One region of the Pseudoalteromonas sp. K222D genome, then DNA from elsewhere that is predicted to be linked to it. Evidence: predicted binding sites of a transcription regulator. Region 1 holds the regulator's gene; the other holds the start of a gene.
What was found. The regulator sigma-54, encoded in region 1, starts transcription at its own class of promoters, with help from an activator protein. The targets are predictions, from matches to a motif close to GTTGGCACGNNNNTNGNNT.
Positions count from the first base shown of each region.

Region 2: the regulator sigma-54 is predicted to act here: its motif matches at 5,290-5,308, upstream of dps (DNA starvation/stationary phase protection protein Dps).

Region 1 is NZ_JAGGDL010000004.1:82,648-90,404, forward strand. Features, by position in the region: gene kdsC (3-deoxy-manno-octulosonate-8-phosphatase KdsC) at 1-381, shown strand, start outside; gene lptC (LPS export ABC transporter periplasmic protein LptC) at 378-935, shown strand; gene lptA (lipopolysaccharide transport periplasmic protein LptA) at 925-1,470, shown strand; gene lptB (LPS export ABC transporter ATP-binding protein) at 1,467-2,192, shown strand; gene J5X91_RS03880 (RNA polymerase factor sigma-54) at 2,262-3,755, shown strand; gene hpf (ribosome hibernation promoting factor) at 3,782-4,069, shown strand; gene ptsN (PTS IIA-like nitrogen regulatory protein PtsN) at 4,074-4,526, shown strand; gene rapZ (RNase adapter RapZ) at 4,548-5,393, shown strand; gene J5X91_RS03900 (HPr family phosphocarrier protein) at 5,437-5,709, shown strand; gene mgtE (magnesium transporter) at 5,857-7,215, shown strand; gene J5X91_RS03910 (mechanosensitive ion channel family protein) at 7,303-7,757, opposite strand, start outside.
Region 2 is NZ_JAGGDL010000008.1:16,278-24,034, reverse strand. Features, by position in the region: gene J5X91_RS06130 (glycosyltransferase family 4 protein) at 1-666, opposite strand, end outside; gene J5X91_RS06125 (cation:dicarboxylase symporter family transporter) at 899-2,248, shown strand; gene J5X91_RS06120 (DUF6515 family protein) at 2,491-3,087, shown strand; gene gss (bifunctional glutathionylspermidine amidase/synthase) at 3,208-5,076, shown strand; gene dps (DNA starvation/stationary phase protection protein Dps) at 5,371-5,886, shown strand; gene J5X91_RS06105 (TonB-dependent receptor) at 6,737-7,757, shown strand, end outside.

The DNA of each region.
Region 1 (7,757 bases):
AAAGCACTTATTAACAGCGGCTTTGAAGTAGCGGTTATTACCGGCAGGCACTCGCAAATAGTACAACAACGCATGACCAGCTTAACCGTACAGCATATTTATCAAGGTCAAGAAAACAAGCTTATTGCCTACCAAGAGCTTAAAAACAAGCTTAATTTAAGCGATGAGCAAATTGCTTATATTGGTGATGACGGCCCAGATATGCCTGTTATGGAGTTAGTTGGCTTTGCAGTCGCAGTAAACGATGCGCACCCACTAATTAAACGCTTAGCACATTACACTACGCAAATGCCGGGTGGTTTTGGTGCAGTAAGAGAGCTGACCGACTTACTTATGCTTGAAAACAATAAACCATTAACCAGCCAAGGCACTAGTTCATGAATATAGCGCGCATAGTCTTAAGCGTTTTATTCATCAGCTGTATGGTTTGGCTTTGGTACCCTTATTTTACTCAGATAAATACGGTTGTTAAAGCCGACGCAGAAGTGATAGCTAAACCCGATTACACCGCCATTGAGCTAAAACAAACAGCTTTTGACGAAAACGGTGAAATTAGCCATAAAGTAACTGCGGTTAAAACGGAGCTTTACGAGCAGCTAGGATTTACCTTATTCGAAAAACCTACTTTTATATTGTACGACGACAGACAAAAAACGTGGCGTATAAATGCTGATGAAGCAACACTTTACGATGAAAGACAATTAATTTTAGAGGGTAATGTAACTGCCCAAAACTTAATTGATGGTGCAATGATAGACAAAATCACCGCCGACAATATTCAAGTAGATATAAAGCTACTCACTATGCACAGCGAACAACCCGTTATTATAACTGGACCGAATTTAAAGATCACCGGTAAAGGCCTTGAAGCCAATTTAACAACCGAGGTGATAAAACTAATTAACCATACGCGAACACTATATTATGACCAATAACCTTGCAAAAATACTTATTATTCCATCGCTTATACTTGCATTTAATAGTAATGCGGCAGAGCAAAGTACTTCCCCACTAGCTAATCAAATTTCTATTAGTGCTGACCGACAAGAAGGTCAACTAAAAGAAAATGTTGGTATTTTTGAAAAAAACGTAGAGATTATCCACGGTAATCGTCGTATCACCGCCGATCGTTTAGAAGTACATAAGCGCGACGAACTTGGCGATAATAAACAACTATTAATTGCCACAGGCAGCCCTGCATATTTTGAAGAAAAGCAAGCAGATGGCACTGTCATGAGCGCCAGCGCTAACGAAGTACGTTACGATGTAGCGAAACGTTTTTTAACCCTAGTAGGAGATGCAAACATTTCTCAAGCTGGGCAAAAAATTACGGCTAAAAGTATCACCTACGATATAGAGCAACAGCTTATAAGTGCTGAAAAAGATGAAAACTCAACTGATCGGGTGCACACTATTTTAGTGCCTATAGACGTAAAAAAAGAACAAAAACTCAATAAAGGTCAGCCATGAGTACATTAAAAGCAGAGCTATTAGCAAAAAGCTATAAAGGCCGTGAAGTTGTTAAAAATGTAGGCCTTGAAGTAAAAGCAGGGAGCATTGTTGGTTTACTTGGTCCAAATGGTGCTGGTAAAACCACAACCTTTTACATGATTGTAGGCTTAGTTCCTAGTGACAAAGGCAAAATATTAATTGATGATAACGATATTACCCTACTTCCTATGCACAGCCGTGCTCGTTTAGGTATTGGTTATTTACCACAAGAATCGTCTATTTTTAGAAAGCTCACTGTGTATCAAAATTTAATGGCTATTTTAGAAACGCGTAAGCAACTAAACAAACAAGCCAGAGAAGAAACCCTAAATAGCTTGCTGGACGAATTTAGCCTGCAACATATTCGCGACAGCTTAGGCATGGCGTTATCTGGTGGTGAACGCCGCCGCGTAGAAATAGCACGTGCTTTAGCTGCAGATCCTAAATTTATATTACTTGATGAGCCCTTTGCTGGCGTGGATCCTATTTCAGTACTCGATATTAAAAAAATTATAGAACACCTTAAAAACCGTGGTATTGGCGTGCTAATTACCGACCACAATGTAAGGGAAACCCTTGATGTTTGCGAAAAAGCCTACATTGTTTCTCATGGTGAGCTAATTGCATCTGGTACTCCTGAATTTGTATTAAACGATAAAACAGTACGTGATGTTTATTTAGGCGAGCAGTTCAAACTGTAATATTTATGTTATTACTATAAGCATCTGCTAAGATTAATCATATCAATTTATAAGGATTGTTAGAGATAAATGAGGCAATCATTACAGCTGCGCATGGGCCAGCAACTTACAATGACTCCGCAACTGCAACAGGCTATTCGCTTATTGCAGCTTAGTACCTTGGATCTCCAGCAAGAAATACAAGAAGCACTTGATAGCAACCCGCTACTAGAAGTTGATGAGCAAGATTACACGGAAGAATCAGCTGGTAAAAACGAGCAAAAAGCAGATGATATTACTGTTAGTGCCTCTGCCGATGACACCCCGAGCGAGTATGAGCAAGATAGCGGTGAAGCACTAAACAAAGACACCATAAGCGACGATATGGCCATGGATGTATCATGGGATGAATATATGAGCGCAGCGCCTGCCTCTTCATCGGGGCCAATGCCTGAAGATGAATCTATTTATCAAGGTGCATCAGCCGAAACTCTGCATGAGTACTTAATGTGGCAATTACAGCTCACTCCTTTTAGTCCTATAGACGAAGCTATTGCCATAGCTATTGTTGAAGCCGTAGATGACTCTGGTATTTTAACTATCAGTTGCGAAGACCTTTTAGCAAGCTTTAATCAAGAAAGTGATGACGAACACGAAGTAGAACTAGATGAAATAGAAGCAGTGCTAAAGCGCATTCAATTATTTGATCCTGTTGGTATTGCAGCTCGCAGCTTACAAGAATGCTTATGTATTCAATTAAACCAATTTGATAAAGACACCCCTTATATTAACGAAACAAAAATGGTGTTAACTGATCATATCGATTTACTCGCTGCTCGCGACTATCGTACGTTAATGAAAAAAACTAAGCTCAAAGAAGAAGAGCTTAAAGAAATAATGACACTTATTCATACGCTTAATCCTAAGCCTGCGGATACTATTGTCAGAGAAGAATCTGAATACGTTATACCTGACGTATCTGTTAAAAAAATAAAAGGCCGCTGGGTGGTAGAGCTAAACCCAGATAGCATGCCAAAAATACGTGTTAACAGCCAATATGCTGCTATGTCTCGTACGGTAAAGTCCAGTGGTGACAGCCAATTTATTCGCTCGCACTTACAAGAAGCTAAATGGTTTATTAAAAGCCTAGAAAGTAGAAACGAAACACTCCTAAAAGTAACTAATTGTATTGTTAAGCAACAACAAGCGTTTTTTGAACATGGCCCAGAAGCCATGAAACCTATGGTTTTAAACGATGTTGCCGAAATAGTTGAAATGCACGAGTCGACTATTTCACGGGTCACTACACAAAAATTCATGCACACTCCACGTGGCATTTTTGAGCTTAAGTACTTTTTTTCAAGCCATGTAAGCACCGAAAATGGTGGCGAATGTTCATCAACTGCTATACGTGCCTTGATTAAAAAGTTGATAGCTGCAGAAAACTTAGCCAAACCATTGAGTGATAGCAAGATTGCAGATATATTGGCTGAGCAAGGAATTAAAGTAGCTAGACGGACAATTGCAAAATATCGCGAATCTCTGGCTATTCCCCCGTCGAATCAACGTAAAAGCTTGATTTAAGACGTACAACAAAGAGGAAAATGCTGATGCAACTAAACTTAACTGGTCGTCATGTAGACATTACAGACTCATTAAGAGACTATGTAAATAATAAATTTGCAAAGCTGCAAAGACACTCAGATCACATAACTAATGTGCATGTTATTCTCGATGTAGAAAAATTAAGTCAAAAAGCTGAAGCAACAATTTTTGTAAGTGGCGCTGAGCTATTTGCATCGACCGAACACCAAGATATGTACGCTGCCATTGACTCGTTGATTGACAAACTCGATCGTCAAGTAATTAAACACAAAGAGAAGTTTGCTCGACACTAACACTATGAAATTAAGCTCACTTATATGCCAGGACTGCAGCAAAGCTGTGGTCCTTTTTAATAGTAAAAAAAGAATTTTAGAATTCATCAGTGAACTCGCGCATAAAAAAATGCCGTATTTACCCCAGCAAGATATTCTCACTGCTTTATTGGCAAGAGAAAAGCTAGGCAGTACCGGTATTGGCCGAGGAATAGCAATTCCACATGGCCGTATGAGCGGGGCGCAGGAACCTCTTGCCTTAATTTTAATAAGCGAAACCGCTATTAATTTTGATGCAATTGATAATCGTCCAGTTGATATTTTTGTTGCACTTATAGTGCCCGATGGCGATAACCAGCAGCACTTGAAAACACTAGCCACAATAGCTGATAAACTAAACGATAAAGAGTTTTGTAAGCAATTGCGTGCGGCAAAGTCTGATGAAGCATTATACCAAGTTATTTTGGATCAATCCTAGTTACTAATAAAGGGGTGGTAAATGGAATTAATTATTATAAGTGGCCGATCGGGTTCTGGTAAATCGGTTGCTTTACGTGTTGTAGAAGATTTAGGTTACTATTGTGTAGATAATATTCCGGTAAATTTACTGCCTTCATTAGTGCGCAGTGTCTCTGATAACTACGATAAAATAGCCGTTAGTATAGATGTGCGTAACCTGCCTAAAGATCAGCAGCAATTTAACGATATTCTTGAGTACTTGCCCGACTTTGCTAAACCAACGTTATTTTATTTAGATAGTGACGATCAAACATTAATCCGCCGTTATTCAGAAACGCGTCGTTTGCACCCGCTTTCGATTGATTCGCTACCGCTAGATTTAGCAATACAAAAAGAAAAAGAATTACTCGATGTACTCGTAACGCGGGCTGATCATGTCATTGATACAACCGATTTAAGTGTGCATCAACTTGCTGAATCTATGCGTGAAACCATACTCGGTAAAAAAGACAAACAGCTTATCATTACCTTTGAGTCGTTTGGCTTTAAGCATGGTATTCCCAAAGGTGCTGATTATGTTTTTGATGCGCGTTTTTTACCAAACCCACACTGGGAACCTGAGCTAAAGCCCTTAACTGGGTTAGATCAACCCGTTAAAGATTATTTAGCTAGTCATAGTATTGTGCAAAAGTTCACTTGGCAAATTCAAACCTTTGTACAGACGTGGTTACCACACCTAGAGCGTAATAACCGTAGTTACTTAACGATTGCTATTGGCTGTACCGGTGGTCAGCATCGCTCAGTTTATTTAGCGCAAACAATTGGTGAAAGCTTTGCTATGTCTCACCCTAATGTAAAAATTCGCCATCGCGAGCAAGAAAAATAATTCAATTTAAACAATCATCTGTTCAGCTTAAGTAGAGTATCTTATGCGCTTAGAAAATACGTTTTTAATAAAAAATAAACTTGGTCTGCATGCTAGAGCCGCTACCGTATTAGCACAATTAGCGGTACAATTTGACGCATCTATTACCTTATTTCAGGATGAAAAAGAAGCCGCTGGCGATAGCGTACTGGCTTTAATGCTACTTGAAAGCAGCCAAGGTAAAGAAGTAAAAGTAGTGTGCGAAGGACCCGATGCTGAGCATGCATTACATGCCGTTGGCCAATTAATAGCACAGCGCTTTAACGAACAAGAATAGCAGACACTTTATTTAAACCAAGTTATCGAGCTAAAATATAGGCTTAGTAAAACCTTAAGCTAGTTTGGCTAAAAAAAGTAAGATAAACTGAACGAAGTTAATGATTAACTTCTTCCCTAACGTTATAAAAGTAAATTAAGGACGCCAATGCCCGAAACTTTCGAACAAGACTACCCACTACAACAATTACAACAAGTGACCAAGTCACTCAATAGTGGTCAGTTTGTTCAAGTTAGGCGCATGCTGGCAAAAACAGCTCCTTGTGATACCGCCCTTTTACTAGAATCATCACCGCACAAAGTTCGTCGCCTGCTCTGGCAATTAGTTGATCCAGATGTACAAGGTGATGTTCTTGAAGAACTCTCTGAAGATGTACGTTTAGGCATTATTGCCCAAATGGAACCTAAGCACATTGCTGCTGCCACTGAAGACATGGGCCACGATGACTTAGGTGAAGTACTGCGAAGCCTGCCTGACACGGTTTATAAAGACGTGGTTAGCGCCATGGACATTCAAGATAGAGAACGTGCTACGCAAGCACTCTCCTATCAGGAACGCTCTGCTGGCGCGCTGATGAACACAGATACAGTAACCATTCGCCCTGATGTAACCCTAGATGTGGTACTGCGTTACATTCGTCTGCGCGGCGAACTCCCTGAGGGTACCGACGACCTTTACGTTGTCGATAAGCATAACTGTTTTTTAGGCGCTTTATCGTTAAGTACCTTACTAACCAATTCGCCCGAAAAAATTGTTCACGACCTAATGGATGAAGACTGTGAGTCTATTCCTATTTCGATGGATGAAAGCGAAGTGGCGCAGTTATTTGAACGTCATAACTGGATATCAGCCCCAGTAGTTGACGACAACGCCCAGCTACTTGGCCGTGTTACTATCGATGACATTGTTGATGTAATTCGTGAAGACGCAGAGCATCACTTATTAGGTTTAGCGGGTCTTGATGATGAAGAAGATACCTTTGCACCGGTTTTAAAAAGCTCAAAAAAACGCTCTGTTTGGCTAGGTGTTAACTTATTAACGGCTCTGGCAGCCGCTTTTGTTGCCAGCTTTTTTGAAGGCACTTTAGCAATACTGCCTATTTTAGCCGTGCTTAACGGCATTGTCCCCTCAATGGGTGGGGTGGCCGGTAGCCAGTCATTAACCTTGGTTATTCGTGGTATAGCAGTGGGCCATATTAACCAAACTAACCAACGTTTTGTAATGATAAAAGAGCTAGCCATTGGTGCATTAAACGGTATTTTATGGGCTGTTTTAATTGCCAGTGTTATAGCCCTATGGCAATGGGACTTAATGCTTGGCGCGGTACTGGCGTTTGCAATGTTTATGAACTTAGTTGTTGCGGGTGTGGCGGGTGCGTGTATTCCTATAATACTTAAACGTATGAAAATAGACCCTGCACTTGCTGGCAGTGTAATACTCACTACAGTAACCGATATAGTAGGTATATTTGCCTTTTTAGGCACCGCAACTTGGTTGCTGGTTTAATAAATAAACCAGCGCACATTACTGTGTAAATGCGCGCTGGTTAAAAGTAACTTTTACGCAATATAATTTAACCAGCGTTCAGGTTATCTAGTCTTCTTTATTGATTGTAGAGCCATCGGCTCCTTCTTGCTTTGACGATTGTGTATTTACTTTATTACTTATTATTGCATCGAGGTTTTCGCCACCTTTAACCCCAAAATCTAAACTACGTATTGGGAATGGAATACGAATATCAGCCTCATTTAGTGCTTGCTGTACTGCCACAACACCTTTGTGGCGTACTGTCATAAAGTCTGGCTCACCAGGGTATTTAATCCAAAACCACAATAATAAATTAATACTACTGTCGCCAAAACTCTCTGCGTATACGGCCGTTTCATCTTGGCGTATTACAAACTCAAATTGATTAATTTTATCCACAATAACGTTTGCGGCTTTTTCTATGTCTTCTGTTAATGAAATTCTTACCGGCACTTCTATGCGTCTAATGCCTAGCGTGCTGTAGTTTCGCAATACATTTCTAAATAGTATTTTATTAGGCA
Region 2 (7,757 bases), on a different contig from region 1:
CTTAATAATAGGTGCTATTAATTTAATACCACGGTAATCAACAAAACGACGAGCAATAATAATATTTAGTGTTGCGTTATCATCTGACCATTTTTTGGCAAATTCACTTTCGCTAATTTTTTCACTATAAAAGTTATAAATAACCTTCATATGTTGCTGCTCAATATTAAACCAAGTGCGATACCAGTTAACAAAGTTATGATCTACACACACCAAACTGCAATCTGATTTTATATAGGATAAATATTTGTACTGACTTAATAGCGAGGAGCAATATTGTGATATGGCTGATTTTGCTGCGCGAGGTTTATCCCAAGATATACCATGCTGAATCGCTAGCGTTTTATAATCAGGCATTTTTACTGAATAAGAGTCGGTAGCAAAAATAATAATATCGTTATTTTTGTCTGCATTTTCACTGACCCAGTTTGCAAGGGCGATTTTTTTTAAGTTACCGCGATATAAACCGGTAGTAACGCTATGAATAGTGTACTGGGGAGTAGTTAAGGTAAACGCTTTTTTAGCCGGTTGTACTATATGACATGGCCAACCTTGGCGAGTAAAAACATCGCACAAACTTAAGATATAGTTTTCAATGCCACCAATGGTATGCATAGTGCCGTTATGATCAAACATAGCACGGTAAATAATATAAATATTAGGCATCATATATCCTGACAAACTTGTTTAGTTTGCTGCAATTACAGCGATTACTCTTTTGGTAATATAACATTTAGCCATACATCTTTGAAGATATTTACAAACGCTTGCCATCCCTTATAACCAAATATTAGCAATACATAACAATTTCTTCTAAGTCATAGCGAAAGTGTATTTTCTTAAATAAGTTTAAAGCGTTAAAGTGCGCCGCTAAATCACAGCTAATGAAGAGGATATTATGTCGCTTGCTGTACTATTAATGCTGGCATTGTTTGTTGGTCTGTTATTCGCGATTTATCTTTTTTCGCAAAAAAGTAAAACGTTATCACGCACCGTTTTATTTGGCCTAGTACTGGGCAGTGCTTTTGGTTTGGCTTTACAGTTTTTATTTGCCGAACAACCCCAAGTTATTAACCATGTTTTAAGTTGGGTTGCCGTCGTTGGTAAAGGCTATGTTGGGCTATTAAAAATGGTCATTATGCCTTTGGTATTAGTGTTTATGATTGCCGCGGTAGTCAAACTTGAAAACCAAGGCTCTTTAGGTAAGATTTCATTTGTAAGTATTTCTATTTTACTGGTTACCACAGCCCTTGCTGCATTGGTTGGTATTGCGGTTACTTATGGCTTTAACTTAAGCGTAGAAGGATTAGTGGCCGGCACTCGTGAAGCGGCACAAATGACTACTTTAGAGAGTAAAGCGGCTAATGTTGCTAACTTAAATGTGCCACAAATGTTGCTTAGCTTTATTCCAGAAAACCCATTTGCCGATTTAAGTAATACACGTTCAACCTCTATTATTGCCGTCGTTATTTTTGGCGTGTTAATAGGCATTGCAGCACGTAAAGTAATGCTAGAGCGCAGCGAACTTACAGCGCCTATTCGTACTGGTGTAAACGCTTTACAAGCCACTGTAATGAGCTTAGTTAAAATGGTTATAGCTTTAACGCCTTACGGTGTTGCAGGATTAATGGCGAATGTAGTCGCAAACTCAAGTGGTAACGACATTCTTAATTTATTGGCGTTTATTATCGCCTCTTATGTCGCTATTTTATTAATGTTTGTTGTGCACGGCATACTGTTAAGCCTAGTTGGGGTTAGCCCAAAACATTATTTTACTAAGATTTGGCCAGTAATGACCTTTGCTTTTAGTTCGCGCAGTTCAGCGGCATCAATTCCAATGAACATAGATACACAAGTAAACCAACTTAAAGTTCCCCCAGCTATTGCTAATTTATCAGCCTCTTTTGGTGCTACGATTGGACAAAATGGCTGTGCAGGTATTTACCCTGCAATGCTAGCAATGATGGTTGCACCTAGTGTGGGAATAGACCCGATGACTTTTGAGTTTATTCTACCCTTAATAGGTATTGTAGTGATTAGCTCTTTTGGCATTGCCGGTGTAGGCGGCGGCGCAACTTTTGCTGCGCTAGTGGTATTACCAACAATGGGATTACCCATAGAAATTGTTGCGTTACTTATATCAATAGAACCATTAATTGATATGGCACGTACTGCGCTTAATGTGTCAGGCTCTATTACTTCAGGTGTGATCACCAGTAAAATAATGAAAACGCCACAGCAAGACTAATTAATAATTAAGCCCAGCTTTGCTGGGCTTTTTATACTGCGCTACAGTTATATATAAAACCCGCAAAACAGCCCATAATCAACCACTTTCCTGTTCATTTAGCATGCTCAAAACCCTACCAACAAGCATTTTAGTTATGTAAACATATGTAAAGCTTTGTGTAATTACAGCCGCTATCAGTTGCTATTCAGTTTCAGGCTCTAATATCGGTTATGTATAAAAAACATAAGCGAGACATTACTATGAAACAAATAACTGTGAAACTAACACCTATAAAGCTAAACACTATTAACTTAACTGTTTTGTTAGCAGTGTTTTTAACACTTACTATGCTCTCAAGTAACGCCTTTGCAAATCCGCAAAATGTACATAACAAACACCATAAACCAGGTAAAGTGATACATCATATTCCTAGTAATAGTGTATCGGTACGTTTTAATGGTGCAGTATTTAATACCCATAATGGCACTTACTATCGTAAACACAGCAGAGGCTATCGAGAGGTAATGCCACCAAGAGGTTTACATATTAGATCACTGCCTAGATACCACTCACGTTTAAGGCATCGCAATAACACTTATTATACCTATCAAAATGTATATTATATTGCCGAAAATAACGGCTACACAGTAGTAGATACGCCTAAAATACAGGTTAACCGAGCAATCAAAGTAAATAACAGCAACAATTATAAGCTTGGGCTGTTTTACGACTCGCTACCAACGGCAGCAAAGCCCGTAACTATTAGCTCGGTGCAGTACTTTAAATATGATGACATTTATTTTTTACCGCAAGTTAGTGATGATGTAATTAAATATCTCGCTGTTAAACTCAATTAATACTGTCTTTATCTGTCGCAAATAAAAACCTAAATAAGGGCATAGCATTTTATCTTGCTATCAAGCTACTTCGCTCCTATAGTCAGCAGATTATAGGCCTTTATTTTGAACAAACTTGTTATGAAAACTAGCACTCCAGCTCGTGATTTTGGTGAACTATTAGGTTACGCACCTGGTAATGTTGCTGTTTACTCGTCTGACTATGACTCTGCCGACGAAAGCATTTACCCTAACCGCAGTGCCTATCGCAGTTATTTAGATGGCATTTATATGGGTTATAAATGGCAGTGCGTTGAATTTGCTAGGCGCTGGATGTATCTCAATCATGGTTATATTTTTGATGACATAGCCATGGCTTACGATATTTTTGAGCTACGCTCAGTACGTGAAGTTAACAGCCAAAATAGACTTCCCTTACAAGCATTTAAAAATGGCGCAAAGCATCACCCTCAAGTTGGTAGTTTACTTATTTGGGAAGAAGGTGGTGAGTTTGAAGAAACCGGCCATGTTGCCATTGTAGTAGAAGTTCACCCTGATAAAATTCGTCTTGCTGAGCAAAATGTTGGCCATCAAACATGGCCACAAGGTCAAAATTGGTGCCGCGAGCTTAAAGCTAAAATAACCAAAGATGGCGACTATTGGATTGAATGCTCTTATAACGATGCAACTATTTTAGGCTGGATGACCCAAACTGATCAAATTGAACACGCAGAACCTACCACTGAAATAAACACCGATTTATTTACAATAAAATCTAATTATATTGCCGATACAGGCCAAGCTGCAAAGTCATGGTTAAATATTGCTAATGATGACGAAGCCGCCTATGTAGACATGATGCAAGGCCACAAGCTTACCTCCAATGCAGAGGATCAACATAGCTACTTTACTATTTCACACACAACCCAACAAGTCATTGAGCACGCCACTAATGAGCTGCATGGCTTATTTATGCATGCCACCGATTATGTGTTACAGCACCCTGAGCTATTAAAAAAGTTTAATTTACCTGAAGTAGTACTCAATAAAATTCGTCAATCGTGGGATAACCGCTTAAATCAATTGATCACCAGTCGCTTTGACTTTGCACTAACCCCCGCAGGCTTAAAAGTGTATGAATACAACTGCGACTCCGCTTCGTGTTATATGGAAAGCGGTAAAGTTCAGGGTAAATGGGCAAAGCACTTTGGGGTTAAAACGGGTATTGATGCAGGCCAAGACTTATTTAAAGACTTAGTAAAAGCATGGCGAAAAAGTGAAGTAAAAGGTTTAGTTCATATTCTTCAAGATGACGAGCCAGAAGAGCATTACCACGCTTTATTTATGAAAGAAACAATTGCGGCAGCAGGTTTTGAGTGCAAAATTATTATTGGTTTAAATACTCTGTCTTGGGATGCCTTTGGCAATATTATTGATGCCGATGGCAATAAACTTAATTATGTATGGAAAACCTGGTCGTGGGAAACTGCACTTGAGCAAATTCGTGAAGAATGCGAGGCTGATCAAGCTCAAAATCATAATTTTGAGCCGCAATGGCAAGCAGGAGCAACCCCGCGGTTGGCTGATGTATTATTGCGTAAAAATGTCATGGTTTTTGAACCACTATGGACACTGATCCCCAGTAATAAAGCAATCTTACCGGTGCTGTGGAGTTTATTTCCTAATCATAAATATTTGCTCAATACCGCGTTTGAGCTCAGTGATGAATTATTACAAACCGGCTATGTAGTAAAACCCATTGTTGGCCGCTGCGGAGCAAATATTCAACTAGTCGATCAGCAACAACAAACCATTGAGGAAACCGCCGGACACTTTGCATCCCAAGAGCAAATATATCAGCAATTATTTGCGCTACCAAAAGTAGACGATTACTTTGTACAAATATGCAGTTTTACCACAGCAGGAAAATATTCTGGTGCGGGTGTGCGAGTCGATAAAAGCATGATTATTAATGGCCATAGTGACTGTATGGCACTGCGGATTGAATAACTCGTCAAATTAATAAACAATACTTTGCGGGCTTAGTTTTAGGGCTTAGCATTAAATATAATAGCTAAGCCCTTTAGCTATTATATTTATTACACTGTGCATAATTTACAAAAAAGTGCATAGTTTTCAAATATGTAATATTTAACATCATTCTTCCCCTCATATTGAAAACCCTATCTGATTGTATATAAACAACTTTATTTAAAATCCCTTCTCGGCATGGTGATTGCTTTAAATAAAGTAAAGTATGTTCATATAGTAATTAATGGGCAAAATAATTAAGTAGGAGAAATTATGAGTAATAGTAACAAAACAGCTAAATTTACCGCTCCAGGTATGAGTAACGATTCAGCAGAAAAAACTATCTCTACACTCGACAATCGTATGGTTGCGCTAATTGACTTACAACTTACCCTTAAACATATTCACTGGAACGTAGTTGGCCCTAATTTTATTGGCGTGCATGAAATGCTAGACCCACAAGTTGCGGTTGTACGCGAAATGACAGACACCATTGCTGAGCGCATCGCAACGCTAGGTGGAGTACCTGTTGGTACGCCAAAATCAATTGTTGATCGCCGTACATGGGACGAGTACTCAATTGGTAAAGCCCTCGTTACCGAGCATTTAAGTGCACTCGATAATGTATATAGCGGTATTAATAGCGATCATCGTAAAGCCATAGATACGCTTGCTGATCTTGATCCGGTTTCTGAGGATATGATCACCAGCCAACTAGCTGAGCTAGAGCAATTTCAATGGTTTATTCGTGCTCACCTTGAATCATCAACAGGTGAACTACAAAAGTAGGTGCACTATTATAACTGGCATACATAGCTAAATATTTATTGTTAGTTAATAATTTAAAATTAAGAAAAGCCCGCATTATTAATAATGCGGGCTTTTTAAGTGCTAATAACTTACTAAAATAATAACCTACTAAAATAATTGCACATCATACATAGCAAAGTATCTGCATTTTGCTCTTAAAAAGTTTCCCCCCAAGTAGCCATTAAATATTGTCACGCTCAGCAAATGCATAAAAAAGAACTTCCCCCGATTAACCCCTCGTACATCTGCATTTAAATTTTATATTATTATTACCAGTCGATATTTTATTTATATTAGCAATTAAATTGGTTAACCAAACCAATTTTAAACTTAAAATAAAAACTACAAAGCCATTACCAGTAAGTAATTTACATTTCTTATTTTAAATAAACGCCTCATACCCCCTCAGTAAGTTAATTTCTTTTTATCGCCTTGGTACTTATCAGCACTTTCTTATCTAAAACAATGAATTTTTATAGGTTAAAACCCCAATCTTCCCAAATAAGTAAGGTTAAACTCACCTTGCTTTTAAAAATCATAATTAATAAATAGCAATAACAAACCTATATACCAACATTAAATTAAACTTTTTAACTGCGATTACAAAATAAATTAAAAACATAACTTGTTAAATTTGTTAAATATTAAATAAAAAGAAACCAAAATTGTAATACCAAATTCACATTACTGGTAAGTAAAGCTTGAAATTAAAACTTAATTGGACTAATTTTAACCACACTTTACACATTACCAAAAAAAAGCAAAGAACCTAAAAATTGGTATACCAAAGCGCATCATCAACACACAATTACCCAAACGGGAGAGATACATGAAGCTTAATCGAATTACTTCCTCACTAATAAACAAACAACATAAAAGTAATCCTGCACTTATTAGCGCGGCCGCACTTATTTTAATGACATCATCTACTTTAGCTGCACAAGAGTCTGAAAACACCTCAGCCACAGCAGATAAAAACATAGAGGTTATTGAAGTAAAAGGAATTCTTAACAGTATGAAAGCAGCTGCAATGCTTAAACGTACTGACGGTCGTATTGTTGATGCTGTTGTTGCTGAAGACATTGGTAAATTACCAGACAATAATATTGCCGAAGCCCTGCAACGTATTACTGGTGTATCTATTAATTCTGACTTTGGTGTGGGTGATAGTGTTTCGATTCGTGGTTTACCGCAAAACCGGGTTGAATTAAATGGTCGCTCTACTATTGGCGATTCTCGTGATGGCATTAGCCTTCAAGATTTTCCATCAAGTTTCTTAAAAACAGTAGAAGTTGTTAAGTCGCCAACTGCCGATATGATTGAAGGCGCACTTGGTGGTACGGTTAGTTTAAGAACGGTTCGCCCATTAGAATTAGATAAACTAACAGCGGCCATGTCATTAGATGCAGAATATGCAGATAAAACCGAAAACGTAGCGCCTATTTTCAGTGGATCTGTTGGTAATAATTGGGATTTTGATGAAATGGGCACGTTTGGTGCCATTGCTATGTTTTCATATCAAGATCGCGAAATTCGCCAAGACGAAACGTCTAGCCGCGTAAAACCTCAAGACATAGTAATTAACGCTCAAGAAGGAAACACACCAAGCGGTAACGCCATCGTCAGAGATGAGCACAGTATTGAGCAATATGTAGAGAAACGTGAACGTACTGCTGTAAATTTATCACTTCAGTGGGCACCACACTCGGGTAATGGCATGGTATACCTTGATTTAAGTGGTACTAAGCGCTCTGGTGAGCAAGCTGGTAACTCTATTTTAGGTGTAGCAGGTTCACTATCAACAGATGCAAACACCACACAAGACGCTAACGGCGTAAATAACTATACGT